One region of the Shewanella glacialimarina genome, then DNA from elsewhere that is predicted to be linked to it. Evidence: predicted binding sites of a transcription regulator. Region 1 holds the regulator's gene; each other region holds the start of a gene.
The links. Region 1 encodes sigma-54, which starts transcription at its own class of promoters, with help from an activator protein. Its sites were predicted from a motif close to GTTGGCACGNNNNTNGNNT; they were not measured.
Positions count from the first base shown of each region.

Region 2: a site for sigma-54 is predicted at 6,332-6,350, ahead of FJ709_RS19270 (DUF1328 domain-containing protein). Genes of this name have one in related genera too.
Region 3: a site for sigma-54 is predicted at 8,378-8,396, ahead of FJ709_RS07155 (DUF3192 domain-containing protein). Genes of this name have one in related genera too.

Region 1 covers NZ_CP041216.1:3,918,443-3,929,343, forward strand. The annotation lists gene mlaE (lipid asymmetry maintenance ABC transporter permease subunit MlaE) at 1-470, opposite strand, end outside; gene mlaF (phospholipid ABC transporter ATP-binding protein MlaF) at 457-1,281, opposite strand; gene FJ709_RS17110 (calcium/sodium antiporter) at 1,512-2,474, shown strand; gene FJ709_RS17115 (KpsF/GutQ family sugar-phosphate isomerase) at 2,509-3,486, shown strand; gene kdsC (3-deoxy-manno-octulosonate-8-phosphatase KdsC) at 3,489-4,055, shown strand; gene lptC (LPS export ABC transporter periplasmic protein LptC) at 4,052-4,612, shown strand; gene lptA (lipopolysaccharide transport periplasmic protein LptA) at 4,599-5,186, shown strand; gene lptB (LPS export ABC transporter ATP-binding protein) at 5,183-5,914, shown strand; gene FJ709_RS17140 (RNA polymerase factor sigma-54) at 6,075-7,568, shown strand; gene hpf (ribosome hibernation promoting factor) at 7,595-7,882, shown strand; gene ptsN (PTS IIA-like nitrogen regulatory protein PtsN) at 7,885-8,328, shown strand; gene rapZ (RNase adapter RapZ) at 8,325-9,182, shown strand; gene FJ709_RS17160 (HPr family phosphocarrier protein) at 9,216-9,491, shown strand; gene FJ709_RS17165 (hypothetical protein) at 9,841-9,990, shown strand; gene FJ709_RS17170 (transposase) at 10,022-10,270, shown strand; gene FJ709_RS17175 (ABC transporter substrate-binding protein) at 10,651-10,901, shown strand, end outside.
Region 2 covers NZ_CP041216.1:4,385,290-4,396,190, forward strand. The annotation lists gene FJ709_RS19240 (substrate-binding periplasmic protein) at 273-1,037, shown strand; gene FJ709_RS19245 (BON domain-containing protein) at 1,163-1,717, opposite strand; gene FJ709_RS19250 (ferritin family protein) at 1,907-2,407, opposite strand; gene FJ709_RS19255 (sigma-54 interaction domain-containing protein) at 2,668-4,026, shown strand; gene FJ709_RS19260 (diacylglycerol kinase family protein) at 4,023-5,693, opposite strand; gene FJ709_RS19265 (hypothetical protein) at 5,755-5,949, opposite strand; gene FJ709_RS19270 (DUF1328 domain-containing protein) at 6,060-6,236, opposite strand; gene FJ709_RS19275 (BaiN/RdsA family NAD(P)/FAD-dependent oxidoreductase) at 6,666-7,847, opposite strand; gene gpsA (NAD(P)H-dependent glycerol-3-phosphate dehydrogenase) at 8,004-9,014, opposite strand; gene secB (protein-export chaperone SecB) at 9,018-9,503, opposite strand; gene FJ709_RS19290 (rhodanese-like domain-containing protein) at 9,710-10,144, opposite strand; gene gpmM (2,3-bisphosphoglycerate-independent phosphoglycerate mutase) at 10,484-10,901, shown strand, end outside.
Region 3 covers NZ_CP041216.1:1,648,856-1,659,756, reverse strand. The annotation lists gene FJ709_RS07190 (autotransporter assembly complex protein TamA) at 1-194, shown strand, start outside; gene tamB (autotransporter assembly complex protein TamB) at 194-4,150, shown strand; gene rplY (50S ribosomal protein L25) at 4,295-4,579, opposite strand; gene FJ709_RS07175 (HU family DNA-binding protein) at 4,967-5,242, shown strand; gene FJ709_RS07170 (DUF962 domain-containing protein) at 6,548-6,868, opposite strand; gene FJ709_RS07165 (GNAT family N-acetyltransferase) at 6,882-7,508, opposite strand; gene FJ709_RS07160 (DUF2789 domain-containing protein) at 7,663-7,905, shown strand; gene FJ709_RS07155 (DUF3192 domain-containing protein) at 7,932-8,306, opposite strand; gene FJ709_RS07150 (hypothetical protein) at 8,486-8,848, shown strand; gene FJ709_RS07145 (Zn-ribbon-containing protein) at 8,848-9,621, shown strand; gene syd (SecY-interacting protein) at 9,627-10,277, opposite strand; gene queF (NADPH-dependent 7-cyano-7-deazaguanine reductase QueF) at 10,332-10,901, shown strand, end outside.

The DNA.
Region 1 (10,901 bases):
GGCATACTGATCACGCCGGCCCAAAATCGTGGTGCTATAATTTGTCTTAACGGATCGATGGCCATCATTTCTAAACTTGATAATTGCTCAGTCGATTTCATCAAGCCAATTTCAGCAGTAAGCGCAGACCCTGCTCGCCCGGCAAATAACAGTGCGGTAACAACAGGCCCAAGTTCACGCAGTAAGCTTAACGCTACCATAGGGCCTAAGCTGTCTTCGGTACCAAAACCGACTAAAATATTATAAGCTTGGAGCGCTAATACCATGCCAATAAACAAGCCTGATACAATAATAATAATCATTGACCGCACACCCAATACGTAGATTTGTTTAATCAGTAAGGGTAGGCCTTTTTTAGGGTTGGGGACATGGACTATGGCGCGCCATAACATGACGCCAGCCTTACCATAGCCAACAACTAACCCAATGGCATAACGACCAATTGCAGCAATCAAATTAATCGGATTCACTCAACAACTCCTGTTGATAATCAACCGCTGGATAATGAAACGGTACCGGGCCATCTGGCGCACCATCAATAAACTGTATCAGCTGCGGGTTATCTGATTTTCTCAATTGCTCAGGCGTGCCCTCTGCAATCACTTTTTTATCAGCTATCACGTAAACATAATCGGCAATGCCTAAGACTTCTTTGACATCGTGGGACACAACAACTGAGGTTAGCTTTAATGAATCTGATAACTCTCGAATTAACTTAACTAACATGCCCATTGAAATAGGATCTTGCCCCGCAAAAGGCTCATCATACAGCACCATTTCAGGCTCTAAAGCAATAGCTCTGGCGAGCGCTGCACGACGCTGCATTCCGCCCGACAACTCACTAGGCATCATATAAGCTGCACCACGCAGTCCGACGGCTTGTAATTTCATTAACACAATCGAACGAATAATCGTTTCTGGTAACCCAGAATGCTCTCGTAAAGCAAAAGCCACGTTATCAAACACATTCATGTCAGTAAACAAAGCACCACTTTGGAATAACATGCTCATACGTTTGCGCACTTGATATAGCTCAGTACGAGATAATTGATGCATATTGAGGCCATCAAATAATACTTCACCTGAATCGGGCGTTAACTGAGCACCAATTAATTTAAGTAAGGTAGTTTTACCAATACCACTAGGCCCCATAATAGCGGTGACTTTCCCTTTGGGGATCGTTAAAGAAATATCATCATAAATGACTTTCTCACCTCGACTAAAGCCAAGATGTTTAATTTCTACAAGCGGATTTTGCAACACGGTTGATGTCTCGGACATAATATTTGAAGAGATAGCTGCCATCCTGGAGCGTAAATGAAGGTTAAATTTTACGTGAATGTTGTTCACCTAACAACCTCATCACGATAAAAATACTCTAACCTTAAATGAAATTAATCTTAAACAAAGATTAATCGACTGATTGATTGGCTTATTTATACTTATTGCAGCTTTCAATTTGGGTCATTTACAGGGAAAATGCTCATGTTCAAATAAATTAAAGGGATGACATGTTAGTTAATATTTTGATGCTTTGCGTTGGATTAGCAGTACTGGTAATAAGTGCTGATAAATTTGTGTATGGCGCGTCTGCATTTGCCCGTAATCTTGGCTTACCTCCCATGTTAATCGGGCTTACCATTGTGGCTATGGGTAGTTCTGCACCAGAAATGTTTGTTGCTGCAACGGCATCTCTGGAGGGTATGAACGATACCGCTATAGGTAATGTGCTTGGCTCAAATGTAGCTAACATTACTCTCATATTAGGGATTACAGCCTTACTTGGGGCAATAAGCGTTAGCTCTAAAACCTTAAAACGTGAAATTCCATTGATGCTTGCCGCAACCGTGTTAGCGGGATATTTAATTCATGATGGTATGCTCACCCGGGTTGAAGGAATGATCTTGATAGCTGCCTTTTTGCTTGTTATGGGCGGATTTATTTATCAAGCTTTAAGCAATAAAGAAGCTGACGCCCTTGATGAAGAACTCGACAACGAGATCCCTAAAGATGTCCCTACATTTCATGCTATCATGTGGATTATCATCGGCATTGTTTTTTTACCGTTATCAGCGGGTTGGATGGTAGATGGTGCTGTAGGTATTGCAAAAATTTACGGCTTGTCTGATTTAGTCATTGGACTGACCATCATTGCTGTTGGCACTAGCTTGCCAGAATTGGCGGCATGTATCGCTGGAGTGTTAAAAAAGGAACACGATTTAGCCATTGGTAATATCGTAGGCTCCAACTTATTTAATATTCTTGCGGTTTTAGCTATTCCAGCGCTAATCTCACCAGGTGAGGTTGATGCGACAGCAGTAAACAGAGATTTTTACATGGTACTGGGCACCAGTGCCGCATTAGCAGTATTAGTGCTATCCAGCGGTGCAAAGCGACAGCTTACGCCTTGGCATGGCGTTTTATTACTATTAACCTTTGTTGCGTACCAGTACGTTATATTCAACGCTTCTTGATGGAGCACAAAGGACTTTACCAAGAGAGACACATATGGCAAACCAAACTCAATTTCGTCAATGGGGCCGTAAAGTCATTGATATTGAAAAAGCGGCACTTGAGCATCTCTACCAATTTGTAGATTCAGATGCCTTCGGGCAGGCATGTGAATTAATTATGCAATGCAAAGGTAAAGTCATCGTAATGGGCATGGGGAAATCTGGCCACATAGGTAATAAGATTTCAGCCACATTTGCCAGCACAGGCACACCTGCATTTTTTGTTCACCCAGGAGAGGCCAGCCATGGCGACCTTGGCGCATTAGCTAAAAACGACATTATTTTAGCCATTTCGAACTCAGGTGAATCAAGTGAAATTTTAACATTAATGCCTGTTATTCAACGTATGGGCGTTCCTGTGATTGCAGTTACCGGTAAACCAGACTCTAATATGGCGAAGCTGGCAAAAGTACACTTATGTATTGAAGTGCCAGAAGAAGCTTGCCCACTAGGACTAGCCCCGACATCAAGCACAACAGCAACATTGGTAATGGGTGATGCATTAGCCGTAGCCCTATTACAAGCAAAAGGGTTTACCCGTGATGATTTTGCCCTATCACATCCAGGTGGCTCTTTAGGACGTAAATTATTACTTAAGGTCAATGATGTGATGCACCAAGGCAAAGATCTCCCCTTGGTAAAGCAAGATATCTGCATCACGGAAGCCCTATATGAAATATCAAATAAAGGCTTAGGCATGACAGCGGTTGTTGATGATAATAATGTCTTAGTTGGTATTTTTACTGATGGTGACTTACGACGTGTCATCGATGCAGAAGTGAATCTTCGCACCACACCTATTTCACAGGTTATGACTAAAAACTGCGTCACCAGCCCAGCCAACATCTTGGCCGCTCAAGCGTTACAAATAATGGATGAGAAAAGCATCAATGGTTTAATTGTGGTCAATGACGCACATCAACCTATTGGCGCGTTGAATATGCTCGATATGGTCAAAGCAGGAGTAATTTAAACATGACAATAAATACGCAAACTCACCAAGGTTTTTATGGCCCTATTAGTGATGATATTTGGCTGCGCGCTCAAAAAATTAAACTGCTTATTTGCGACGTTGACGGTGTTTTTTCTGACGGCCGTATTTACCTTAATAATAGCGGTGAAGAGTCAAAAGCTTTCCATACTCGAGACGGATATGGCGTTCGGTCAATATTAACCAGTGGCATTAATGTTGCGGTTATTACCGGACGAAAATCTAAAATTGTCGAAAATCGCATGACGGCTTTAGGTATCAAAGATATTTATCAAGGTATAGATGATAAATTTACTCCCTACGAGGAATTAATCAGAAAATATAACGTCACTGCTGAACAGGTAGCTTATATTGGCGATGACATGGTAGATTTACCTGTTATGAAAGTAGTAGGACTTGCTGTTAGCGTTGCCGATGGACATCCTTACGTGAAACAACATTGCCATATGATAACTACCATTAAAGGTGGCAATGGTGCTTTGAGAGAACTCACTGATTTGTTACTACTAAGCCAAAATAAATTTGAAAGTGCACATGGTATGAGCATATGAATCGAACCACATTGGCTATTTGTGCATTTTTTGGCTTAGCCTTGGTATTGTATTGGCAAGTACAAGTCAAACGTAATCAAATGGCGTTAATCAAAGATCCTAGAATTGAGCGACCTGATTTTGTGGCCGACAATCTTCGCACGACAGAATTTAATAAGTTGGGGTTTGTTGACAGCAAAGTCAGTGCCGAGCATATGGAACATTTTACCCGCTCAAATACCACTTTATTTACAGAGCCTGTATTACTTATTTACCCTGAAAATGGTAAAGCGCAGTGGCAAATAACAGCTAAAAATGCGACCTTAGATCAACATTCAAATGAAGTCAGTTTACATAACGATGTAGTTATCGATGCTATTGATATTAAAGAGCCATTACAATCACTTGAGACTCAGCAAGTCACCTTTAATTTAAACACTATGATAGGCCGTTCTGAAGAGTCAGTTACCATTAAAGGTAATGGTTTTATTATTCAAGGCTTAGGGCTATTTGCCGATCTCAATGCAGAACAAATTACCTTACTCAGTCAGGTAGAAGGGACATATGAACCACATTAATTTTTTAACAACATTGCTCGGTAAAAGCAGTGTTATTTGCACTTTAGCTATTAGTATATTAGCAGGCAACGCCGTAGCCAAAGAAGGCGATTTGAAGCAAGAGCTTAAAATTGCTGCTGTAAGTCAACGAGCTGATGTTAAAAATAATCAAATTATTTTTAACGGACCAGTAAAGATTACCCAAGGCTCGATCAATATCGAAGCCGATGAACTGCGGGCATTTTCAGCTGAAAACGGCCAGACTAAAACGCTCATTGCGACCGGTAACCCTGCTACGTTTTCACAAGAACTTGATGATGGTCGCATAGGTACAGCCAGTGCCAATGAAATTCGTTATGACTTAGCAACAACTGGACTGTTATTAACCGGTAACGCTAAGCTAGATCAAGCTGGCAGTAAAGTGACAGGTAATGTGATCCGTTACAATATTAATGCTCAGGAACTTATCGCTGAAAGTACCGGTAAAGGTGAAGATCGTGTTATTACCATTATTCAACCGGAAAACTTCCAAAATGATAATTCACCAGTACAAAAATTACCTGAAATTCCGTTAAAAAAGCAAGGTAACCAATGACCCAAATTACCTTAACAGCTGAGAATTTAGCTAAAAGCTATAAAAGTCGTCAAGTGGTTAAAAGTGTCAGTCTAACTGTAAAAACAGGCCAGATTGTCGGACTACTTGGTCCCAATGGCGCAGGTAAGACGACCACGTTTTATATGGTTGTTGGCTTAGTCAAAAGTGATCATGGCCGCATTTTAATTGATGACGATGACTTAACTGCTGACCCAATGCATTTACGTGCGCGAAAAGGTATTGGCTATTTACCGCAAGAAGCCAGTATTTTTAGAAAGCTCAGTGTGCACGATAATATTATGGCCGTGTTGCAAACCCGAAAATCGATGACTTCGGATGAGCGAATTCAGGAACTTGAACATCTTTTAGAAGAATTCCATATTACCCATATTCGCGATAGCCTAGGCATGTCACTATCTGGAGGCGAAAGACGACGGGTAGAAATTGCACGCGCTTTAGCAGCCAATCCTAAATTTATATTGTTAGATGAGCCCTTTGCGGGTGTTGACCCTATTTCAGTGATTGATATTAAGAAAATCATTCTTCAACTCAAACACCGTGGCCTAGGCGTATTAATTACTGATCATAACGTCCGTGAAACACTTGATGTGTGTGAGCGGGCATATATCGTTAGTCAGGGAAATTTGATTGCCGAAGGCACTCCAACTGAAGTACTCAACAATCAGCAAGTTCGAGCAGTATACTTAGGCGAACAATTCAAGCTATAGTTAATCTAAATAGGATCTGAAGCACTTGCTTGGCATAGTGTTTCTGGCAACTAAGCTAATAGATCGTTTGTAGGTAAAGTAAAACCATTTGTTAAAAAATTGCGACTATCACTCACTTTAATCAGTGTAGAAAGCCGAATTCTTCTAGGGATCAGCAGTAATGAAAGCTTCACTCCAACTTAAAATGGGTCAGCACCTCACTATGACCCCACAGCTGCAACAAGCTATACGTTTGCTGCAGTTATCATCTTTGGAGTTACAGCAAGAAATTCAACAAGTATTAGATTCCAATCCTTTGCTTGAAATGGAAGATGAATTTTCAGCACTTAGCAACAAAAATGACAACTCAAAAGACCTATCAGAAACTGACTTCAATGAAATCAGTGCACCTGTAGTCGAAAAAGACACTTCAAATGTCGACACCGCAGAGTCAATGACTAAAGAGCAAATGTCTGAAGACTTGCCAATGGATACTACCTGGGATGAAGTGTACAGCGCCTCACCAATGGCAAGTCCTGGTTCGGGTTCAGGCAGCATGCCAAATGATGACATGCCCTTCCAAGGTGAAACATCCGAAGGATTATACGAGCATTTAGAATGGCAAAAAAATCTAACCCCTTTTTCTGAAACAGACCTAGCTATTGCCACAGCCATTATTGATGCCATTGATGACACAGGTTATCTCACCCAAAGTACTGAAGATATTTTAGAAGCTATGGGCGATGATTCTGTCGAATTAGACGAAGTAGAAGCGGTACTAAAACGCATACAACATTTCGATCCTCTCGGGGTTGCTTCGCGTAGTTTAAGTGAATGCTTGTTGATTCAACTTGTTCAGTTTGCACCAGATACGCCACATATTGATAATGCCAGAATATTAATCAAAGATTATTTAGATTTGATAGCAGGACGTGATTTTCGCACCTTAATGCGTAAAACTAAGCTAAAAGAAGATGAGCTGCGCGAAGCCATTGAATTAATTCAATCTTTAAATCCACGTCCTGGCACGATGATCACCCCACCGGATGATGAATATGTTATCCCAGACGTGTCAGTGACGAAAAAGAATGGCCGTTGGGTAGTTGAATTGAACCCTGATAACATGCCTAAAATAGGGATTAATCAACAATATGCCGCCATGGCAAAAAGTAGTAAGAGTTCAACAGATACTCAATTTATTCGAGGTCACTTACAAGAAGCCAAATGGTTTATAAAAAGCTTAGAAAGCCGTAGCGACACCCTGCTTAAAGTATCCAATTGTATTGTGCAATTTCAGCAAGGTTTTTTTGAGTATGGTGCAGAAGCAATGAAGCCTATGGTGTTGAATGACATAGCTGAAGCTGTCGAAATGCATGAATCTACTATTTCGCGTGTCACCACGCAAAAGTATATGCATACACCGCGCGGACTATTCGAACTTAAGTATTTTTTCTCTAGCCATGTAAGTACTGATGATGGCGGAGAGTGTTCATCTACAGCAATTAGAGCCTTTATTAAAAAGCTGGTGGCAGCTGAAAACCAGAGAAAGCCATTAAGCGACAGTAAAATGGCAGACCTTCTGGCAGAACAAGGGATCAATGTTGCACGTCGCACCATCGCGAAATACCGCGAAGCGATGATGATCCCTCCCTCAAACCAACGTAAGAGTTTATAATCTACCTAGGCAATTGGAGGAAAAATATGCAAATCACCTTGACGGGTCATCATATTGAAATTACTGAATCACTAAGAGAATATGTCACAAGTAAGTTTACAAAACTTGAACGACATTTCGATCAGATCAATAATGTCCACGTAGTATTAAATGTCGAAAAGCAACAACAGATAGCTGAAGCAAAAGTCAGCTTAAATGGAGCTGAAGTATTTGCGACATCTGAACATGCCGACATGTATCACGCTATAGACGCCCTGATTGATAAACTCGATCGTCAGGTCATTAAACACAAAGAGAAATTAACTAAGCATTAATGATGGAACTTAGTACCATCCTGCAGCCGGAATGCACCTCCTGTGCCACACCGGGCAGTAAGAAAAAGGTACTGGAGCTTATCAGCGATTTAGCTGCAGCCCAGTACCCATCCCTATCTTCACAAGAGATTTTTGAAAGCCTAGTGGCTAGAGAAAAAATGGGTAGCACAGGAATAGGCTCTGGCATTGCAATCCCGCATGGTCGTTTAACGTCCATCGTTCGCCCTATCGCGGTTTTTATAAAGTGCGAAGAAGCGATTTCATTTGATGCTATCGACAAACAACCAGTGGATCTCTTATTTGCATTACTGGTGCCAGCAGACCAGTGCCAGCAACATCTCAGTACCCTATCCTCAATGGCTGAAAAGTTATCGGATAAACAGATTCTTAAGCAGTTACGAAAAGCAAGTAACTCAACTGAACTCTATCAGGTTATCACAGCATGAAATTAGTCATTGTATCCGGTCGTTCGGGCTCAGGTAAATCTGTCGCACTTAGGGTACTAGAAGACCTGGGTTACTATTGCGTTGATAACTTACCACTGCCCTTAATTGGACGACTATTAGAGCAGCTTAGAAACACCAATGAACTGGTGGCCATAAGTGTTGATGTTAGAAATATAGAAGAGCAAGGTAAAGTATTACAGCAGCAGCTTGCGTGGTTATCTAAGGATACTGAAGTCATAAGCTTTTTTTTACAGGCAAGTGATGAAGCCCTACTAAAACGTTACAGTGAAACCCGCAGACTACATCCATTATCGAAAAAGAATATGTCCCTACAGGATGCGATTCAATTTGAAGGTAAGCTACTGGCGCCTATTTCTGAATACGTAGACCATTTTATCGACACATCTAAGTTAAATATTTATCAACTTAGTGATCAAGTACGTGAAATTTTAATGGGCAGTGTTGATAAAGAGTTAGTGATCAATTTTGAGTCATTTGGTTTTAAATATGGTATGCCCGCCGAAGCCGATTTTATGTTTGATGTACGCTTTTTACCTAACCCACATTGGGAAATAGAATTACGTCCCTTTACTGGATTAGATGAACCCGTGCAGGAATTTCTTGGCCAGCAACCGCTGGTAAATAAATTCATTTGGCAAATAGAAAACCTATTTGAAACATGGATGCCCCACTTAGAGCGCAATAACCGCAGCTACCTAACCATAGCTATTGGTTGTACTGGTGGCCAGCATCGTTCAGTTTATATCGCCGACCAGCTTGCTAAACGTTTTTCAAGTGGTAAAAAACATGTTGTTCAAGCAAGGCACCGAGAGCTTATAAACAAGCATAAATAATCGCTATTCAGTTACTTGTCGGAACTTAACTAAATGAGTCTTTTACAGCGCCAAGTCATCATATCAAACAAGCTTGGTTTACACGCACGAGCTGCTACCAAACTGGCTATTCTTGCTAATGAATTTAATGCCAATGTTACCCTGATCCAGGGTGAAAAAAAGGCCAGCGCGGCCAGTGTATTGGGCTTATTAATGCTTGAAAGTGGCTTAGGTAAAACCATAGATATCATAGCAGAAGGGCCAGATGCACAATCCGCTCTTGATGCTATCTGTAATTTAATTAATGACAAGTTCGAAGAAGGTTGTTGATCCTAATCATTTCTCCATCGGTTAAATCTAGTTTTTAATCGTATACCCACCTTTGCTTTAAAATGGCTAAACGTGTTGAATCTAACTTATTGAATGTATCCCTTAACCAGATTTAAGTTGAGGTTAAATTAATGCAATTAGGAAAATTTAAATTTCTCCCCCGAATTAGTGCAATTGCACCACTATATTGCATCTCCTACGACCACCACAGAAACCATAAAACTCTAACAAATTGAAAATAAATAAAAATTTAATAAAAAAATAGTTGGCACGTTCTTTTCATATAGTAACCAGTACCTACAAAGTGGTACTAGATTTAAAGCTAGCAAAACTTATTGGAGAGAACACTATGCGAAATACACAGTTAACCTTAAATACGATTAATACTGTTTTTGGACATACTCTTAAATTGGCTAGCCCAATTTTTACAAAAATTCAGCAACACTACACATTTTTTGCCAATGTTGGTTTTAGTCAATGGGAAGTTGAAAAACGATAAATATCTGCATTCAAAAAAGTGGACTTTGATTATGAAAAAATACCTAAGCAATCGTTATCCAGACACACTAATCAATCAAGTGGTTAATCAAGTCACTGACCATAACCGCTTGTTATCAGAAGTAGCCAAGGAATATGGCGTTTCATCTAGAGTGGTATACCAATGGGTAAAATCAACGACTGAACCAGTTGAGGTTAAAAAAGATCTAATCACAGAACAAATAGCCTCTTTACAAAGGCAAATCCAAAGCTTAAATAAACAATTGCAAATGATTGCTTAAACCAGTTTCGGCAAGGGTGTTTGGATATATTCAATTATTCCCCAGTAATGGGATATATCAATGCAAACAACAACCACACATAATAATATGGCGCTAGTAGCCTAATAGTGACGCACTAACACCCTTGCCACTTTATCCGCACGACAATCCAAAGACAATCCACACGACAATAATTAGGCTAAGCCTCATTTAGCCCCTTAATAGTGAGTAATATTTTTACCGTTAACGCCAGCATTAAGATAATAAGGATTAGTCAAATTCAGATTATAACTACAACTTTTTACTTACTTCTATAATAATTAACAGTTTTTTACTCAACAATTTAGCGAACATGTCTTTTAGCCACTACACTTACCATTATTAACTAAAATCAATTATGTATGAAATTTCAACTCCCTGTATGTATGTTGCTTGTTGTACTATTATCCGCATGTCAGCCTGATTCAACGGTTAACCCACAAAACAGTACGGCTAATGTCATCAAAATTGCAGTTTCTAATACCCCACTATCGACGCCTTTATTTGTTGCGCATGAAAAGGGTTTTTTTAAGCAACACGGATTAAATGTTGAATTAATAGGACACGAGGGTGGTGTAAAATGTTTTGAAGCTCTTATCACTGAACAAGTGGA
Region 2 (10,901 bases), 470 kb from region 1:
AGGTATAACACAGCAGAAAATACCGTTAGTGACCAAAATCAAGCTATTACATAAAGCGCCGTACCCAATAGATAAAACTGTGAGTTATTGAACACTTTTTATGAGAGTTATACTCATCTAACTAATTAGTTTACGAAAATCAACTTGAAAGGTTATCGCAGCCAAGCTTCACCCACCAATTAACAAACGGCCACTGATATATATTTTTGACTTACAACGAGTCTAAGTTAATCTTAAGTGCAAAGAATAGTGGTACTAAAGGGCGGCAATTAATGAATCGGCTAATAAATGAGTGCCTTAATGCTACTAAAAATCGGTTCAGAACATACCTAAGCATGGTATTAAGTGGATTATTACTTTTACTTACCAGCCAAATAGCCGCAGCCACTGAGGTTGATAGAGTCATCACTATTACCACCCAAGAGTGGGCGCCCTACCAAATGCAAGTTGGCCAGAAAAATGAGGGTTATGCGATAAAAGCATTAGCCTGTGTAATGGATAAACTTCAACAACCTTATAAGGTAATATTTCTCCCGTGGGGTCGTGCGCAGTTAGAAGTGAAACAAGGTAATTACGATGGTTTTTTTTCAGCCTCACACAACAATGAAAGAGACGATTTTGCGGTATTATCAAATACTTTTATAGCACAGCAATGGAGCTTTTACTTACTCAAAAACACCGCTATCCCCTTAAATCAAGACGCTATTAAATCAAACGCACAATTTGGTGCTCGCAGGCATTCCAACGCTACATTCTGGCTACAAAAACACAATTATAACGTTATCCATCAAACAAGTACTTTAGATGAGTTGATATCCTTGCTTGAAAAAAATCGCATAGGTGCGATCTTAGAAAACAACTTATTTTTTGAAGCTGCAGCCAAACGGGTAAACATCCCACTAAGTGATTTTTCTGTGGTGCCCAATCTAGATAGGTCACTAGGAGTTTATTTTGGTAAAACCTTTTTGACACAATATCCCGATTTTTTAGATAAATTTAATCAACATACTGAAAATTGTAGATTTACCTTAGAATAAGTTAACTAAGCGATTTTGCCAAATAACCTCCATAAGCTTGATTAGCTGATATACAGAAAAGCCAGCACGCTGGCTGGCTTTCTCAATTGAGTCTATTTAATGCAGACAAAATCACCGACTTAGATTTATGAATCAGCGATACGGAGTTCGTCGACCACTTTATCTACATCATCAGCATTTTTGGCTATCGCTATGGCTAAGTCACGTTCTGCATCATTTGTTACCGTCCCTTCTAACGTCACAACACCAGACTTAACATCGACATTAATGTCGGAACCCGTCACATCGTCAGAGAACATCAAACGTGTTTTGACAATCATTGCTATCTTAGCATCGGTTAGCTCGTCACCTAAATCACTGTCGTTACTATCGTCTTGTTGCTTCATAACAGTCAATTGATTATCAATGCTTTCAACGCCGTCCAAGCTTTTAACCAGCTCACTCGCTAATGACTTATCAATACTACCATCAACTTTACCCGTTAAAGTAACCTTACCGGCGTGTACATCGGTATTGATATCAAACGAGTTAAGATTGGTGTTGAGCAATAATGTGGTTTCAACTTTACCGTCAATCCATGCGTCTTTAGCGTCATCCTGCCAATCTTGTGCTGCATTTGCAGAAAAAGCCATTGCACCAAGCATCGTACTTACTACCAAAGATAATGTTGTCTTATTCATAAAGATATCCTCCATTGTTTATCTTGATATTAGTAATGCGCAAATCATGCCAACAAATTAAGGTCATGTTTTAAATGATTTTTATTATTTAACATGTGTGTAAGTCTAATCATTTTTGGACATTTTTACCGACAACAGGTAACTTTTTCACTTGAGCGATAACTAATATTCAAATGGCGATTTAATCACTCAATTCGCTTTACCTTTGTGACTCACATAAAGGCTTTCCATACTGTCGCATCCTATTTGAAGCCATGCACAGCCTTCGGCTAATTGTTGAGCAACCTCTTTATTTGTCGCCTGACGAGCTGCCCACTTGAGTTGATGAAGGACCTGCTGCTCTATATCTAATAGTAATCCTAACGCTGTCCATAGCTCGTCTTGCTTTATCGCTTCACTTGCGCAGTCATACTCATCGCTAAAAGAAAACAAACTAATTGGTTGGGCATCATAAGGGACTATTTCGTCTTGCTTCACTTGCTGTAACAAGGGCACTAAATACTGTAATATGCACCTTCTTGTTTCTGCCATATCCATAAAAATACGCTTGATGTTATAGTCATCAGCATCCGCAATTGCTTTTGTGTAAAACAGCTGTCCTGCTTGACATAAATCAATTGCATCGCTAATTACGCCTAAGTCGATTTGCTTGCTTGATAAACGTTTGATATGTGAATATTGCAATGTCATTTCTCCTATCATCAAATAACTAATAGCTATCCTGTAATATTTATAGTCATAATGGATAAACCAATATTGTTTACCTTATGATCAACGCATACATAATTCGTACACAACACCACAAAAACACTTAAGGCACTGATTAATAAATTATTAATAAGTCAAACTCTCCAGTGTAAACCACATGTTAAGAAATAATTACCGATTGTTATTGTCAAATTTACAAATTTGCCATTAGTTAAATGAGCACAAAAAGGAGTAACACTGACATGGCCAGTCCTACCTTGTTTTACCACTTGCTTCACCCTCAAACGGCAACACAGCTCTTAAAAGTACCTAGTTGTGGCCATTTTAATAAAATAGCGAGTATTACTGAGCTCCCCTGGCTAACACAACTTGAGGCGAGTAACGCAGATGTGGCAATTATTGAAGTATCTCAATTAGGCCAAGCTGATTATGCCAGCCTTACAGATAACGCCTTAATGTCTGATATTGAATTTATCTTTTTAAGTGAAGGAAAACCCAACCCTAACCTTGATACATTAATGTCAAAGGGCGCAGGCTATCACTTTAGACAGCCATACAATATGGAACTGATTGATGACACTCTGGAAGATTTTGCTCAAGACTTATTATTAGAGTCGACTAAGCGTCAGCATGTATTGTCGAGTGAACTCGATCAATATGGATTATTGGTTGGATCATCCCGTGCAATGCATAAACTGTATCGCACTGTTCGCAAAGTCGCGGTGACAGAAAGCAATGTATTAATTGTTGGCGAGAGTGGTGCAGGTAAAGAATTAGTAGCTAACACCATTCATCTTGCAAGTAACAGATCAAACGAGGCTTTTATTGCAATTAACTGTGGTGCGCTCAGTCCAGAACTAGTCGACAGTGAGCTATTTGGTCACACTAAAGGGGCTTTTACCGGTGCACACCGTGATCATCGTGGGGTATTTGATCAAGCTGAAGGCGGGACGTTATTTCTAGATGAAATTACTGAAATGCCCATTGATCATCAAGTGAAATTATTAAGAGTGTTAGAAAATAGTGAATATCGCCCCATTGGCAGTGCCAGTGTAAAAAAGGCCAATGTACGTATTGTCGCCGCAACCAATCGCGATCCTGCTAGCGCTATTGAACATGGTCTTTTTCGTGAGGATTTATACTTCAGACTCGCTCATTTCCCTATTCGCGTTCCACCGCTACGTGATAGAGGTGATGATATTAGCGGGTTGGCAAAACATTTTTTAGCCTATAGAAATGTCGCAGAAAAACTCAATAAAACCTTTACGCCAGAAGCTGTCAGCTTTATTCAACAACAGCGCTGGCCGGGTAATGTGCGTGAGTTAAAACATGCCATTGAAAGAGCTTATATTCTCGCTGACGACACGATTGATAGAAGTCATTTCAACAGCTTCGAAACAGGATCTCAAACAGAAAACATGTTTGAGGAGGTTAAAGTACCTACTGGTATGCGTTTAGATGAAATTGAAAAAATAGCCATTTATCAAGCGCTAGAACAGGCTGACGGTAATAAAAATGACACCGCCGAACAACTGGGCATAAGCGTTAAAACCTTATATAACAAACTCAGTAAATATGAAGATAACAGCAATGCCGATTAACGCCTCAAAATCGGGCTTTTTTCTGGCACAAAAACCTTCAACGATTTTGGCACAACCTCTACCGTCACATCGTTAGATTCAAAAAGCTCTCCATCAATCACATAATGTGTTTTTTGTTGAGCTGTTAGGTATATTTTTTTAGCTTGGGCATGATGTATTGCATCAGACTCAAGCTTGTTATTAGTTTGGTTCCACAAACGCGTAATCCCAGTAAATAATAAATCGACCAGACTCAGTAACTGCTCTTGTGATGACTCAGTAGGCTCAATCCAAGTAATATCTAATAGTCCATCAATGATATTAGGCTCGCCATTACCTTGTGCTAGTAAACTGCTGAAAGGAGCTGAATTGGCAATCACTATACTGGTAGTCTCAATTGTATGTGTTTCACCATCATCTAATTGCATAGACAAAGATAATGGCTGATTTTCATCAATCGCATTCCATAAGCCACCCAAATAAGCAAACTGACCCGACTCATTTTTTTTGTCTCGATTAGCACTTTCAATCATCTTATGTTCAAAACCAATACCCACCAGCAACAGCATTATCCGTTCATTACACATAGCTGTATCAATAGGTTGATAATGGCCTTGAATCAAAATATCCACGGCTTGAGCAACAGGGATCACCTTACTGCCGACACCAAATAAGGTATGAGCCAAGGCATTTGTTGTCCCCATCGGAATAATACCTAATGTGATAGAGGTGTTAACCAGCATCGACGCCACCTCATTAACAGTGCCATCACCACCGCAGGCTACAACAATATCAGCACCACACTTAACGGCTTCACGGGCTTGAACTGCAGCATCTTTATCTTCAGTCGTCTCAAGCAGCTTTACTCGATAGTAGCTGGATAAGGTTTGTTGAATATACTCGGCATCATCTTGCCACTTACCACCGCCAGACACAGGATTAGCAATTAAATAGAGTGTGTTATTAATTTTAATCCGATTCTGCTGATACATTTGGGACACTTTAGCAAATTGCCATTTATTCAAACGGGCGGTATGGCGAATTTCATTAATAGAGTGCAACACCTCTTCTAAGTGACTTTTTTTATCGCGACAAGCAAGATAAGAAGCTAGCACGAGTACCGACCGCCCACGGCCTAGCGCACAATGTACTACAACCTTTTTACCGTTAAGTACCTGGTTATTTAGCCAATTTATTGCCTGATTGAGTTGCGCTTCTGACGGGACACTATGATCTAAAACAGGCACATTTAAATAATCGATATCCTCAGCCAATAATGTGCCATCTAATGCATCAAATTCAGCCGTCACATCTAGAATGGCATCAACCCCTTGGGTTTTAAGGTATTCAATATCAGAAGGAAATAAACGACATGCTAAATAGAGTTGATCTTCAATTTTTTGAATTGCGGGTACTTTATCGTGTTTTCTTGCCCAGGCATTATAAACCTGACATCCCAATAGAAAAGGGACAAATCCCCAGCTGATATACCAAGGAATTGAACCATTTTGTTTCTTACGGAAAATACCACCCGCATTAAACCAATATGCAAAACTCACTAAGCCCAAAGATAATGCCAACCAGCCAATAAAAAACTTAGCCCACGATGAATTAAGTAATATGCACAAAAGCGCGGCCAATAAAGCCCCTGCAGTATAGTAATACTTAATATTTATCTTGGTTAGCATATAAACTTCTTATTTTAAAAACAGCAAAAAGCAGCGTACTATGGTGCGCTGCTTAGTTTCTTTAACAATCAGGATCTTCTGCTTTAAGACCTTCTTTTACATCTTCACACGCGTCTTCAACTGCATTACCGGCGTCTTGCATCATCTCATCCACTTTTTCACCCGTATTTTCTGCTTTGTTGTCGGAACATGCCATCATACCTATTGTCGTTAATCCCAATAAAATCATGATACTTAGCTTTTTTAGTAAATTCATATTGAGCTCCTTGCTCACAGGCCATTCCATTAGTTATTATTACATTTAGATATACTCATTTTATATCATTAAGTAATAGGCTCAATCCATAAAGCGTAACTTAGTTAACGTTACGCTTTCGGTGCTTTACCTCGTATTGCACTTACCACTAAAGAGATAACAAGTAACACAATAAAAATAAAGAAAATTATTTTCGCAATACCGGCTGCCATACCAGCAATACCACCAAAACCTAACACTCCTGCAATGATAGCAATAACTAAAAACATCAATGTCCAACCTAACATAAGAAACCTCCTTGAGTATGGGACGATCAATAACACACAAAAATAAACTCGTAATAATGAACAACTGTTTGTGTACCATTTAACTACTTTATACCAAGCCAACTTCATGCCAACCTTGAAGCAACCAACTAAGAATCTAATAAATAAGGAAAATAAATTTAAATTCTTTATTTCAATATCATTAACAAACTCAGTTATTGGCAATAATTACCGACAATTCGGTAAGAGTTTCACATTAATTATGGGTAAAGGGGCATTCCAATAAATTATTGGGGATATCTACGGAAAATGGAGGTGGCCACAAGCAGGTGACGAAGAGACATTAGAAAAGAGATGAGCAACAAAGCGATTGATTCAAAAGAAAAACGGCCTAAAGTTATAAAGTAGAGTTCCTCTGTATTTTAGCAAAAGAACTCAATAAAAAACACTTTAAACAGCTAACCCCGCGGCCACACCAGACGACCATGCCCATTGGAAGTTAAACCCGCCTAACCAGCCACTTACGTCCATTACTTCACCAATAAAATACAATCCAGATACCTTATTGGCTTGCATGGTTTTTGATGATAACTCATTAGTATCAACACCGCCCAAGGTAACCTCTGCAGTGCGATAGCCTTCTGTACCGTTCATAACAATAGACCAGTCATTTAAATCACTAGCCAGCGTTTCACGCTCGCCATGACCTAGTTGATTTAACGCTTTATCCAACTGAGCTTCTTCAAATAAGGCCTCAACTAATCGTTTCGGTAGCCATTGGCTTAGGGTATTTCGCAGGCTTTGTTTCGGATGATGTTTGAGTGCGAATTCGATTTTATCTAACGCATTTTCACCCGGTAATAAATCGATAGAAATTGCTTCACCTGGTTGCCAGTAATTTGAAATTTGTAGCACTGCCGGGCCTGATAGACCACGATGCGTAAATAATAATGCTTCACTGAACTGAGTGCCATCTTGGGCGGTAATGGTGGTTGGCACAGCAATGCCCGATAATGGTTCAAAGCGAATTTTTTGATCACTATGCCAGGTAAAAGGCACCAAACCTGCACTGGTAGGCAGTACTTTTAAGCCGAACTGTTCTGCAATTTTATAGCCATAAGGTGTCGCGCCAAGTTTAGGCATTGATAAACCGCCTGTTGCGATAACTAATGACTCACAACTGAGCTCACCATTAGAGGTGCTTAGGGTAAAGCCTGTATCGGTTTTGCTAACAGATAAAATTTCAGTTCGCAGCTGAACCTTTACCCCAGCCCATTCACACTCTGTCATCAGCATGGTGACTATTTCTTTGGCTGAGTCATTACAAAATAACTGGCCGTGATCACGCTCTTGGTATTCAATACCATGGCGTTCAACCAATTCAATAAAATCACTTGAGCGATAACGGGCTAATGCCGATTTTACAAAGTGGGGGTTACCACAAAGAAACTGATGTGGTTCAACTTTTTGATTGGTGAAGTTACATCGTCCACCACCACTAATAAGTATTTTACGGCCAGCTAGTTTGGCGTTGTCTAGCACGAGGACATCACGACCACGATAACCCGCAGTTGCTGCACACATTAACCCTGCAGCACCGGCACCGATAATAATTACGTCATGATGTTTCACTGTTGAGACTCTCTTTAAACAAGTTGGTTATGCTGACGTTAAGGTCAAAATGTCTTTTTACATGCCATCCATGGTCTTCAAGGATAATGACTTCCATGTACAAAAAAGGGCGCTATATTAGCACCCTTTTATTGGTATTTGTATATTCGCTAGCTATTAGACTGTTTCCGATTTTTTATCTCGGCTTAACAGCTCTTTAGCTGCATCAACGGGTGCCTTGCCTTGATAAAGTACCTGATAAATTTGTTCGGTAATCGGCATTTCTACCCCTAGTCGTTTAGCTAAGGTAAATACCTCTTTGGTATTTCGATAACCTTCAACTACTTGGCCAATTTCAATCTGCGCAGTATCAACATCACACCCTTTACCAAGGGCGAGTCCAAAACGACGATTTCGAGATTGGTTGTCAGTACAAGTCAACACTAAATCGCCTAAACCAGCCATACCCATAAAGGTGTTAGCATCAGCACCGAGTGCCACACCTAAGCGAGTTAACTCAACCAGACCGCGAGTGATTAGCGCTGTTCGGGCATTTGCACCAAAGCCAATACCATCTGACATGCCTGCGCCAATAGCGATAACATTTTTTACCGCACCACCAAGCTGAATACCAGTAAAATCATCATTGGCATATACACGTAAACGTTTTGGGCTGTGTAAAAGCTCAACTAAGTCATGGGTGAACTGCGGACAAGTACCCGCTACCGATATTGCTGTTGGTAAACCTGCGGCTAATTCTTTAGCAAATGTAGGGCCAGACAATACCGCTAGGGGATAATGTTCACCTAATTGCTCACGGGCAACATCTTGTAATAAACGGCCAGTTTCAGGCTCTAAGCCCTTGGTCGCCCATACAATACGTGCATCACTGCGCAATAAGGGTTTTGCTTGCTTAAGCACGTCACCAAAAACATGGCTTGGCACAACCACTAACACATTTTTACTTGCAGCTAAGGCTTTAGCTAAATCAAGTTCAATGTGCAAACAGTCAGGGAATGTTATTCCGGGCAGGTAAGCTTCATTGCTGCGCGAATCGGCCAATGCCTGCATGCGCTTGGGATCGTGTCCCCACAATAAGGTTTTATGGCCATTACTTGCTAAAGAAATAGCAAGGGCGGTGCCATAAGACCCCGCCCCTAATACCGTTATTTCGGCAGTGCTGTTCATCACTTACGCGTTAGCTTCAGCTGGCGCTTCTGCAGCAGCCGCTTGACGCTGTTGAACATATTGAGCAAATAGTGCATCAAAGTTCACAGGCGCTAAGTTAAGTTGTGGGAAAGTACCACGGGCAACAAGGCCTGAAACAGTTTCACGAGCATATGGGAACAATACGTTAGGGCAATAAGCGCCTAAAGAATGTGCTAATTGTGGCTCTGTTAAGCCAACGATAGAGAAAATACCCGCTTGCTGAACTTCACATAAGAAAGCTGTTTCGTCGCCATTTTTAGCGGTAACAGTTAAAGAAAGTACCACTTCATAAGTATCGTCAGATAACTTAGTACTGCGCGTGTCTAAGTCTAACTTAACTTCTGGGTTCCACTCTTTTTGGAAAACAGCTGGGCTGTTTGGTGTTTCAAAAGACAAATCCTTTGTATAAACACGCTGAATGTTAAACTGTGGTGCAATTGCTTCGTTGTTTGCTATTTCTTCAGCCATGATATCCTACCTATATAATGTTATTTTTCGCTTTTCTGTGGAGCGAATATGGTGTTGGGCTAATAAATGAGGGTAACCTCGCCTTGCCCCTAAAGTCGATCATACATCGAAAAGCGACTAAGCACCTTTACCAGTAAGACCAAAAACTAATAGTGTCGATTTTTGCTCAACACTATGTGTTTACTGCAATATGATGAAACTGGTGACTATCTCTTGCTTTTAACAACCGGCATATTTGCTGATTGCCAGTCGCCCATACCACCTTTAAGGTTATGCACGTTTTCAAAGCCTTGCTTAACAAGAAGTTGAGCCGCTTGAGAAGATGTTACGCCAGCGTTGCATACTAATATAATGGGGCTGGTTTTAAACTTTTCAAGACTCGTGGCCTGATTATTTTTAATTTCAGACAATGGCACGTTAATAGAATCAACGATATGGCCTTTTTTAAACTCTTCTTTGCCACGCACATCGACAACTTTAGCGTCTTGCTTGTTCATCATTAGCGTGAGTTCATGATTGTTAACGGTCTTTACTTTTGATGTACTTGATTTGAATGTCGTCACAATTAAAGCAAAAAATAAGCCAGCCCAAGCCAAAGACAACATTGGGTTTGCTCTTAAAAATTCAATATATTCTTGCATGGTCACTGCCTATAACGTATCGAGCTAAGATTAATTTGGCCAAGAGTATATACCCAAACAAGCTTAAGATACAGGGCTCAGAGTGACATCAAAGTGGTTAGGTAAGATTCAATATTGGTGGATATGTTAATTACCTTTCAGACAATTTTTCACACAGAATTACGTACCTCAAACAAGGTCAAAAAGTGTTAATTGCGTAAACACTCACATATAAATGAAATTTAATCACCTGTTAGGGCAATCGAGAACCTAAGCCTGTTGCCAACAGCTAATAAGTAGTAATATTTATCCAATTTCATTTTTAACTTCATCTTTAACACTTTAAATAAGGGTACTTCCATGACGACAACTAAACGTCCGCTGGCACTGCTTATTCTTGATGGCTGGGGCTATCGTGAAAATCCGCAAGATAATGCGATATTTCACGCTAACACTCCGGTCTTGGATAAGTTAACAGCCACCTATGCTAACAGCTTAATTTCAGGTTCAGGTCTTGATGTAGGTTTACCTGATGGCCAAATGGGTAACTCTGAAGTTGGCCATATCAATATTGGTTCTGGTCGCATTGTTTATCAAGAACTAACGCGGATCAGTAAAGCCATTGAAGATAATGAATTTGAACAAAACCAAACGCTGGTTGATGCGGTAGATAAAGCTATTGCCGCAGACTGTGCGGTTCATATTATGGGGCTGTTATCACCCGGCGGCGTTCATAGCCATGAGCAACACATAGAAGCAATGTGCCGCATGGCGGTTT
Region 3 (10,901 bases), 2.2 Mb from region 1:
GTCTAGCGACATTTATTGATGGCGGTAATGCATTTGACACAGACCAGTTTGAATCAGTGGTCTCGGTCGGTGGTGGTGTTCATTGGATTTCCCCTATCGGCCCAATTAAGTTCGATCTTGGTTTTGGCTTAAAAGAAACTGAAACCGTTGATCGCTCGTTCCGTTTCCATTTAACCATGGGGACTGAGTTATAATGAATACGTCTGATAACAACACATCGAACGCTGCCAATAGCACAGCCAACCCACTAATGCCTGAGCAACAAGGCGAGAATGCCGTTTCAGACAGTGCCACATCTCAAAATGGTGTAGAACAAAACAGAGCTGAAAACATAAAGCCAAAAGATTCTGTAGCCATAGGTCTACTTAAACAGCTATGGCGAACTTTTAAGTTCTACACCCGATTATTAATTTATATTCCACTTGTTCTACTTGTTGTTACTGCATTAGTGCTTGGCACCTCCTTTGGCAGTAAAATTGGCATTCTTGTCGCCAGCCAGTTAGTGCCTAATTTAACCTTAGATTATCAATCAGGCGCCATTAATAGTGATCTAAAGTTACACTATGCATCTTGGTCGATGGACGGAATGAGTGTTGAAATTGAAGGCCTGACTCTGGACTGGTTACCACGCTGTTTTATCAACAAGCAGCTTTGCGTCAATAACCTAAAAGCATCTACTGTTAAGGTCAATATTCAAACTGACCAGTTTAGCAATGCCGCTACAGTAAATGAAAATGCCAGTGCTGATGATGCTTCATTAGATGAACATGCATTATTGCAACTGCCATTTGACATTAGCCTCAATCATGCTGAATTAACCAACGTGAATATCACTGTAAACGACATGCATTATAATGCGGCGCGACTCAAGGCTCAGGCAATTTGGAATGAAACAGGCTTAAAGGTCGAGCACCTAAGCAGCGTTGGGCTAGAAGTGATTATTCCGCAAAGTGACGGAATAAATGATGTTCAAGTAGCAACTGATGCCAACAAACAATGGCCGTTAGCCCAATTACCTGCGGTTTATCTTCCGTTTCGATTATTTGTAAAACAATTAACCTCAGTTGATAGCATGCTACAGCTAGGTGATAGAAAAGACGTATTCGAGCTCATTAATCTTTCGGGTAATTATATTGGCTACAACGTCAGTATCAGCCAGCTGCTTGTCAATCATACCTATGGCAATATTGATTTAATCGGTGATATTCATTTAGTTGACCATTATCCGATGGATATCAAAGTCAAAGCTCAAATAAGTAATATTACTGAAATACCGCATTTACATGATCAAACGCTAAACCTTGAAATGACAGATGACCTAAGTAACTTAGGCATTGAGTTAAAAGTCGCTGGCAATACTCAAATCAATTTACAAGGTGTGATTGATTTAACTCGCCCTTCAGTGCCATTTAATGTGGAATTAACCAACAGCAAACTCATCTGGCCGTTAGAAAATGAGTTATACACTGCTGATATCAAAACCCTGAATGCTAAAGGGTCAATCGACACCATTAAAGGACAATTATCAGGGAGCTTTAACAGCCCTTACCAACCAGAACTGAGCTTAGATTCCACATTCGCTTACCAGCAACAAACCCTAACATTCAATAACCTTGATATTGTTTCCGAGGCAGGTAAATTTAATATTGCTGGCGATATAAACTTAGCGGACAACATCTCGTGGCAAGTTAATGTCAACATGCAAGATCTTCGGCTACAGCATATCCAATGGTTAAATCAACATTTGCCAATGCGCAGTAAAATTAGCGGTCAGTTCACCACCCATGGCAACATTGCTAATAATAAATGGAACATAGGTATCGATGACGCTAGCTTACAAGGACGCATGAATGGCTACCCTTTGACGCTCGAAGGACAAGTTATCGTTGATCAAGACTTTACCGTTAATGCTAACAACCTGCATGCTACAGCTTTAGGTGCTGACTTATTTGTTAATGGTCGAGTTGATGAAATGTGGGATATCAACCTAGAGCTGAACGTCCCCGATCTAAGCCAATGGCTAGCGGGTGCTAGAGGTAATTTGCATGCCAAAGTGAATGTCACTGGTGAAAATAGTCATCCTAATGTCGATCTCAGCGCCGAAATGCAAAGCACAAGCTATCTGGGAGCAAAATTAGATAATCTGAGCTTAAAAGCGCATTATCTGCCATTTGACAAGCATCAGTATTCGTTATCACTAAGCAGTCAGAATATTTATTATAAGGGTTATAAACTCACTAGTTTACAACTCGACAGCAAGGGCGATGAAAGCCAACAAACAAGTTCAATGAACACCAGCGGTGATACCAGCATTAAAAGTGAATTAATCAGCCAAACTGATCTTAAAAAAGAAACGATTAGCGCCCAACTTAACCAGTTGAATATTGACAATATACTGGGGAGCTGGCAATTAGATGCGCCTCTTTCATTAGCATGGGATCAACTAAAAAATAGAGGCAACATAGGGGCTTTTTGTATCAGCCATCCCAGTAATAAATTTTGCCTCACCAACAATGTCACCCTCGGGCCTACAGGCCAGGCTGAGATAAACTTCAGTGGTAATCCAGGTCAACTTTTTGCTCCAATAATGTCAAAAAATATTGATTGGAACGGTAATGCTGCATTAACCAGTCAAATTAATTGGCAACCTAAACATAAGCCGACAGCATCGATCAATTTCACCCTTTTACCGGGTAATATTAAGTTAATTCGTAATACTAACAACATCGTCAGCATTGATTATCAACAGCTATTGCTCACAGCTAATTTAGATGAGAAGCAATTACGTACCACAATCAGTGCTGATTCAGAGGGCATCGCCAGCTTACAAGCTGAAATCAATGTCAATGTGACCCCAGATAAAAGTTTAGATGGATTTATTCACATAAATTCACTCAACCTTGAACCCTTTGGAGAGTTTTTCCCAAGAATTCAAACACTTCAAGGTGACTTATCTAGCCGAATTGCATTAGCTGGCAGTTTAGACACCCCTGAATTGACAGGCAACATAAAACTAGCAGAAGGCGCTTTTGCGCTTTCATCTAACCCAACCTTGCTGGAAAAAATATACCTTGGCTTGCAACTTAATGGTCAACAGGCAACATTGGATGGTCAACTTCATATTGGTGATGGACAAGCCTTAGTTAATGGTTCGCTCTATTGGCCTAATGGACAAGTGTCCGGAGACATAAGCTTTAAAGGGGATAATCTTGCGGTTATTCAGCCGCCCATCGCTATTTTAAATGTATCGCCAAACCTTAATATTCAATTTGATATGCAGCAAGTTTCAGTTAAAGGCGCATTAGATATTCCTTCTGGTCAAATTAAAATAATGCAGCTTTCCGAGGGCGGAGTCGCCGTATCAAATGATGTGATATTTAATGACTCAATATCTGAATTAGAGGTGAAAACTAGCCCCTATGCCATTTTGGCCGACATCAATATCAATGTTGGTAATGAATTATCCATTGATGGTATGGGATTAACCGGAAAATTAGCCGGTAGTCTCAGACTTCAGCAACAGGCATTTAAGCCACCATTATTATTTGGTGATATTAGAGTCACCAATGGTAACTACAAATTTATGGGCCAAACCCTTAAAATTAATGCCGGTGAAGTGCAGTTTGTTGGGCCAATTGAGGTTCCCAACTTAAATATTGAAGCGATTAAAGAAATCAAAGAAGAGGACTTAACCGCAGGAGTGCGAGTAACTGGCACGCCTATGCGTCCAACGGTTACAGTCTTCTCCAATCCAGCAAAAGAGCAAGCAGAGGTTCTTTCTTACATCTTAACGGGCAAAGGATTTAGCAGTACTAATGATCAACAAAGTAACTCATTAATGATGGGGGCAGCGTTAAGCCTAGGCTCACAAGTGGATGGTGGTGCTATCAACAACATTGGATCAACAGCCAGAGGCGTTATAGAAAAGTTTGGTTTTTCTAATGTACAATTAGATGCAAATGATGATGGCAGAATGGCTATCAGTGGATTCATTGGTGAAGATTTAATGATTAAATATGGTATTGGCGTATTTAACCCAGGCTATGAAATGACAGTAAGATATTACCTATTATCACAGCTTTACCTTGAAACAGTATCTGGGACGATTAGCCAATCATTAGATATTTATTATAACTACGATTTTGATTAGTAAACTATTTCTACATCAATATGCCTTGAAGTGATATTGGTCCCTTGAGTGATATTGGTATAAGACTAGTTTGCCTTGCTGAGTAAAAAGTAAATTTCAAGCACAAAAAAAGCGCCTTAAGGCGCTTTTTTCACATAGATGCGATTAAGCAAATATGAAGTCAACATGTTCGATAAGGTGTCTAAAAGCATGACGTTGCATTGCTTTTGGAACAACTTTGATTTCTTTACCGTCAACGGCGATAGTTAAACCATCATAGAAATCTTTGTTTTCTTGAATGTTGATGATGTCTTTGTGTAAGAACTTAATTGAAATAGGCTCTTTACCAGGACCATAAATTACAGCAGGTACCATATCAGCGTGACGTAGGCGGCGGCTCGAACCTTTCCCGACTTCAGTGCGGATTTCGGCGTTAATAGTGTAAGACATGTTAATACTCACTTAATAATTAAAATAAAGGACGTCACCGTTCTCGACCAACGACGACTCAAAATAAAGCGCGCGAATGTTAACACACACACAGACAAACCAACAAGGTTAATTAAATTTAAATCTTGTATGCTTCAGTGTGCAGCCTTATTTGCTTCAATATACTGCAAAACAGCAATCAAGCTCACTGCCCTAAAGCAGTATAATGCAGTCTATTATTCAATAGGCTGTTAGTTAACAATTATAACAGGCAAGATAATAATTTGTTAAAAAACGTTTTAAAATTAACCGCATAAGTTAAATAAACAAGAGTTAATTGGGACTCAAGCTATATAATTGCTATAAAGCTCTAACGATGCCAATCACTCAATTAAATACGCTTTCTCTATGAATAAAAAACAGTTAATTTGTAAAATGTCACAGCAACTCGATATTCCACAAACACAGTGCAAAACTCAATTGGAACATATTCTCGCAACAATTCACCAGGCACTCTGTGAAGGGGAAAAGGTGTATATTCCGCAGTTTGGGACATTTGAATTACGGTTTTATCTACCTAAAAATGGGCGTAATCCCCAAACAGGTGAAAAGATAGAAATTGCAGGCTTTAATCAGCCGAGCTTTAAAGTATCAAATCACTTAAAAGCACAGGTCAACACCTAGACAGCTTTAGTGGGCTATGCCGATTACATTAGTAGCAGGCTTTAATCTGCACAGAAAGAAAGGCCGCGACATAAAGTCACGGCCTTCTGATCTCTTGTTAAGCTATCCCGCTATTTTGGTTGCTCCCTGCACCATCCATGCGTATATGCTGCTCCTGCACCTATCCGTGTTCTATCCTTGAAAATCCTTGTACTTACGTACTGTCCTTCTTACTCGATTATCCTTTGACCGAGCCTGCTCCATCCTGAGCGTGTCCTTGAATCATCCTTGAAATTCATTTTATTTATCCACATCATCCTGATGGGTTTTACTATGTTAAGTGTCAATCCTAGACACTTATCTCGCCTTATCCATAAAACGAGTTTTTTATCCTTTATTACAGCTTCGTTGTCTTCCATAACAACACATCCATTGTATAAGCATCCTGCCTAATCACATTTCCAATGTCGCGCTTTCCTTAGCTGCAGTAATAATAGTGGAAACCCTTAAACCATAATAGGCTTAAACATATCCGCAACAAAAAAACAAACAAGACTACAAAACACATAAAACAAAAAAACCTTTAATATCAATTGAAAAGGTTATAAATGTAAGTGGTCTGTTATTATTAATAACCTATTAGGCTTACAGTCTTTGTGAGATATATCTCACAAAGACTGTAGAGTTAAGCCATCAACAATAGCTTAGGGAAATGACTTACAGCCAATAAAAAGGCACAACCTAAAAAGGTTGTGCCCATTTAACACTGTCGTTAGCCATCCTGCTAAATTTGTGCTCCCTGCTCCATCCTTGCGATTCGCTATCCTAGCGGCTCCCTGTTCCTTTTATCTCAACATTCCTTTACTAATGTAAGTTGAGTTCAATCCATTGTTCAGTCATCCATGGCTGAAAATTCAAATCCGTTGAATCGTCCCTGTGCATCCTGCAATCCTATCCTTGATTCCTTGTGTTAGCTTACGCTTCCACTCATCCTTGTTTCGGCTATCCATTTACCGAGCTCATGCCCATAATCCTTGAGCGTGTCCTTGTTTCATCCCTGAAATTCAAAATGGTGAGGTCATATTATTGCTCTTCCTGAGCAAACCTAGTGACCTCATTCACTTGATGTAACTATTGTATATCGAACGGCCTGCATTAAAACACATCGCACCAACACAACTAAAAAGATATCCCCAACAAAAAACAAAGGTAAATCGTAAGGTATTGATATATATTTAAATAAATATTAATGATTGATTTTGTACTACAGCAAAACCTAATAACACCTACACAACTGTAGGATAAGGCTTACAAAATACTGGGCACTTAAAGCTTAGCAATCAACTTTGATAACACTCTTTTTAACATTTGCCCGTACATTACCCAATCTCCAAGTAAGCTATATAGAGGGTAAGTGAAAGTAGCTGGACGATTCTTCTCAAACATAAAGTGTCCAATCCAAGCAAAACCATAACCAATCACCGGCAACCAAACTAATTGCCACCATTGCTGGTTAATAAAAGTATTGATTAGCCAAACAATAATAATGGTGCTGCCAAGGTAATGCAGTCGCCTACATACTAAGTCTTGGTGCTGAGATAAATAGAATGGGTAAAACTCTTTAAACGTTTTATATTGTTTACTCATCATCGCTTACCATTCATTTTGCATAAAATAAGATTTCACCTTCAACCTCACCAATCGTTACACTGGCTATGCTTTTAAATCCCTGGTGACTAAACACCTTATTATGAACTGGATTGTTAACAAATACGCCAATGCCATCAAGTTGGGGTTGTTCATCACACCAACTCAATACTGCTTGAATTAACTTGGCACCGTTACCTTTGCGCTGCTGAGTAGGTGCTAATGCAATAAACTGCAATATTCCGCATTTATCAGAGGGTAAGTGTGTTAATAAACAGGTTTCTTTTTCCATTAATCCCTGAGTAGACTTCCAACCAGTGCCTAACACCATTTTCAAACGCCAATGCCAGTAGCGTGATTGACCAATCGGAATTTGCTGGGTAATAACACAAGCCACCCCAATGAGTCGCTCACCATCAAACCAGCCAATTAAAGGTTGTTCTTGCTGCCAAAGCTCATTTAATTCTTCACGAATAGCTGCACGTAACTTTTGTTCATACATACTATTATCTTGGTTGCCAAATACCTTTAAAAAGAATGGGTCATCGTGATACGCGTTATAAATAATAGAGGCTGCTACACGCAAGTCTTCAGCCGTTAGATACACTGCTTTAAATTGTTCCAAGGTTTTGTTATCCATTATTGTTCCTTGACTATTTTACGTTCAACATTAACTTAGCAAGTTAACAAGTTTGAAACAATCACCAATTAAAGCTGGATAATAAATTATAACCACAGTGGGTTTGCAATTAGCGGCTACGGCAGTAATACTGGTTAAAACCAGAGGAGCTAAAATGGATACCACTAAAACAGATTTGAATCATTTATTTATGCAACTAGGCTTAGCTTATGGGGAAAATGAAGTGGCGGCATTTATTGCTAGTCATCAAATAGATGACCACACATTATTGATTGATGCACCATTTTGGAATTTGGCCCAAAAAACCTTCTTCAAAGAAGCACTAAATCAAGACGCCCAATGGTCAGAGGTGATAGACCAATTGGACGTTATGCTAAGATCGACTCGTACTAGCTAGACATTAGCGGTTAGGCTAGATGAAACTTAAATTTGTTTGTAGGCTGTATCGCCCCAGCCTACTAACTCGCTATTTTTAAATACAATAGGTGTGCATTCATCTTTGGTTGTTTTACCATCGCCTTTCGCCCACTGGGTACGATAAAATAATACTTTAACCTGTTCTTTATCTGCCTGGTTCACAAATGCCTCACTAAAGTCTGAGGTGCCCATAATCACTTGCACTTGATCTAAGGTCATTCCTAACGACAGTTTTGTTAGACTATCGCGGTTTTTTTCTTGTTGTACTTCCCAATAGTCGTGACTTTTTCCAGACTCATGATCACCCACATTTAATACACAGCCACTTAAGCCTAAAGATATTGCGGTAATTAGCGCTGCGCCCATTAATTTTGATTTCATGTTATTTCCTTTTTGTTAGAATAAATAGCTATTGAATAAGTTAACACTTACAGTTCAATTAACATTCCTTAATGCTATTTTCATGCCAAAACGTATGCTATTGATTTTATATAAATTAATAGTGTAATAATAATAAAGTAGTATTTCTCACTACTAAAAAACAAGGATTTTCACCACTTATGAGTCCAATTGAACACGTTATCGCGGCTGCTAAAGCCATCGCCATCAATGGACATACTCCCAGCGTTGCCTTAATTAAAGGCCGAGTGGGCAAAGTACCTATGCCATTAATTGTTCAAGGGCTTCAGCAATTTAAAGCAATACCTAAATCTGAATGGCAAGGTATTGCTGATTTTGTGCCGACGGAAGAATCAGAAAATAAACTGCAAAACAACATCAGCTTGACCGAAGTGGCAGAACAGCAACACAAGATGCAGCAACAAATTAATCAACTAATGTCGCGTATCACACAACTTGAGCAACAACTCGACCAGCAAGCGGAACAAAAGGCTGAACAACCTTTAGCACAAAAGGCACCATAATGTTTGTTATTGAATTACGCTTTGAACCTTTTGCAGATACCACTATCTCCAGTGCAGAAAAAGCCATTAATCATTATTTAGAAGCACTACGTGCCAACGGCCAAATACTGGGCAGAGAATTTGCAGTGGCGTTTAACGATGGTGAATTTAAAGCGCGTTTGATGCTGCCAGAAAAAACCAGCTTAGCAAAACGCCATAACAGCCCCTGGGTCAAATCAGCGATAAATGGATTAACTGAAGCTAAATTGCTTGCACCAAGGGAAAAGTTTATTGGTCAGGACATTAATTCAGAGGTCAGTAACACTGAACCGGCTAGTTGGCAGCTGCTTTACACCAGTTATGTACATATGTGTTCACCATTAAGAAGCGGAGATAACTTACTGCCAATTCCGCTTTATCAGATCCCCGCTACCTTTAATGGTGATCATAAGCGCATCATAAAATGGCAAAGCGAATGGCAAGCATGTGATGAGTTACAAATGGCTGCCGCAACCAAAGCAGAATTTGCTGCACTTGAAGAAATAAGCACAGTCACTAGCGACCTGTTCAGGCGAGGCCGTGATTTATGCGGCAGAATAGAATACCTGACCCAAATTCCAACCTACTACTATTTGTATCGAGTCGGTGGTGAAAGCTTACTCGCAGAGCAAAACCGAACTTGCCCTAAGTGTAACAGTGCTGATTGGAAACTAGATGAGCCGTTATTAGATATGTTTCACTTCCGCTGTGAAAACTGCCGCATCATCTCAAACCTGTCATGGGATCATCAATAAATTGTTTATTTTTTACGTAACAGATATTGCCACATCAATTTAATACGTTGCCAAATACCCGGATGCTGCCACTCGGTATCTTCCGTGGTATCGGGTTTAATTGGCGGAGTAATTCTTGGCGAAAGTTGATCAATAAAAGCACTCAATGAATCAGCTAACCTTTGTTTAGGCCTATCACCAGGTATTTCAATCCAAACACCACCGGATTCATTATCAACCGTTAGCATTTGATCGCCATCGCCTAACACCCCAATAAACCAGGTTGGCTCTTGTTTAAGCTTTTTTTTCATCATTAAATGGCCAATCATGTTTTGCTGCAGATATTCAAAATCTTGTTGATTCCACGTCTGCAGTAACTCCCCTTCGCCCCAGGAAGAGGTAAACATTAATGGTGCGCTATAGAATTGACCATAATATTGATTAATATCATCATGCAGTGATAGTTCTAACGCATGCTCAACATTACTAAAGTCTGCTGATGTTTTACGTTTAAAAGGTTTAAAATATACTGCATGATCACTGTTTTGCTCGAACTGACCTTGAATACAAGCAGAGTCTTCACCCATAGGGTAATATCGCGGTAATTCCGACAGTGCATCTTGATATGCGAGCAGATACTTATTTATAAAATTTTCAAGTGCGGTTGAACAAGACACTAGTGCTTCTCGTAGTTTATAATAAAGCGATATTTTGACATGGAAACCGATTAGATGACACACAATCACGATCCTTATAGTGATGCAGAAGCACTCAAAGGCCTAACTTTAGGCCAAACAACCGAGTATCAAGCTGAGTACGATGTATCACTGCTGCAAGGGGTCCCGCGTAAACTGAACCGAAATGCTATTGATTTAAGCAATGATTTACCCTTTCATGGCACAGATATCTGGACAGCTTATGAATTATCTTGGCTAAACAGCAAAGGTAAGCCAATGGTTGCCATCGCTGAAGTCAGCCTTGATATAAACAGTGTTAATTTAATCGAATCAAAGTCATTTAAGTTGTACTTAAACAGCTTTAATCAGACAAAATTCGACAGTGTTTCCACCGTTGAGCAAATATTACAAAAAGACTTAGCAAACTGCGCCCAGGGTGATGTGGTTGTTAAAGTGATTGAGCCTAAACACTTTAATCTAGAACGAATCGTTGAACTGCCAGGTACCTGTATTGATGATCTGGACATTGAAGTCGACAATTATGACTTTAACTCTGACTTGTTGTTGGGCAGTGGCTCTGAAGAAAAAAACGTTGCTGAAACCCTAAACTCTAACCTGCTGAAG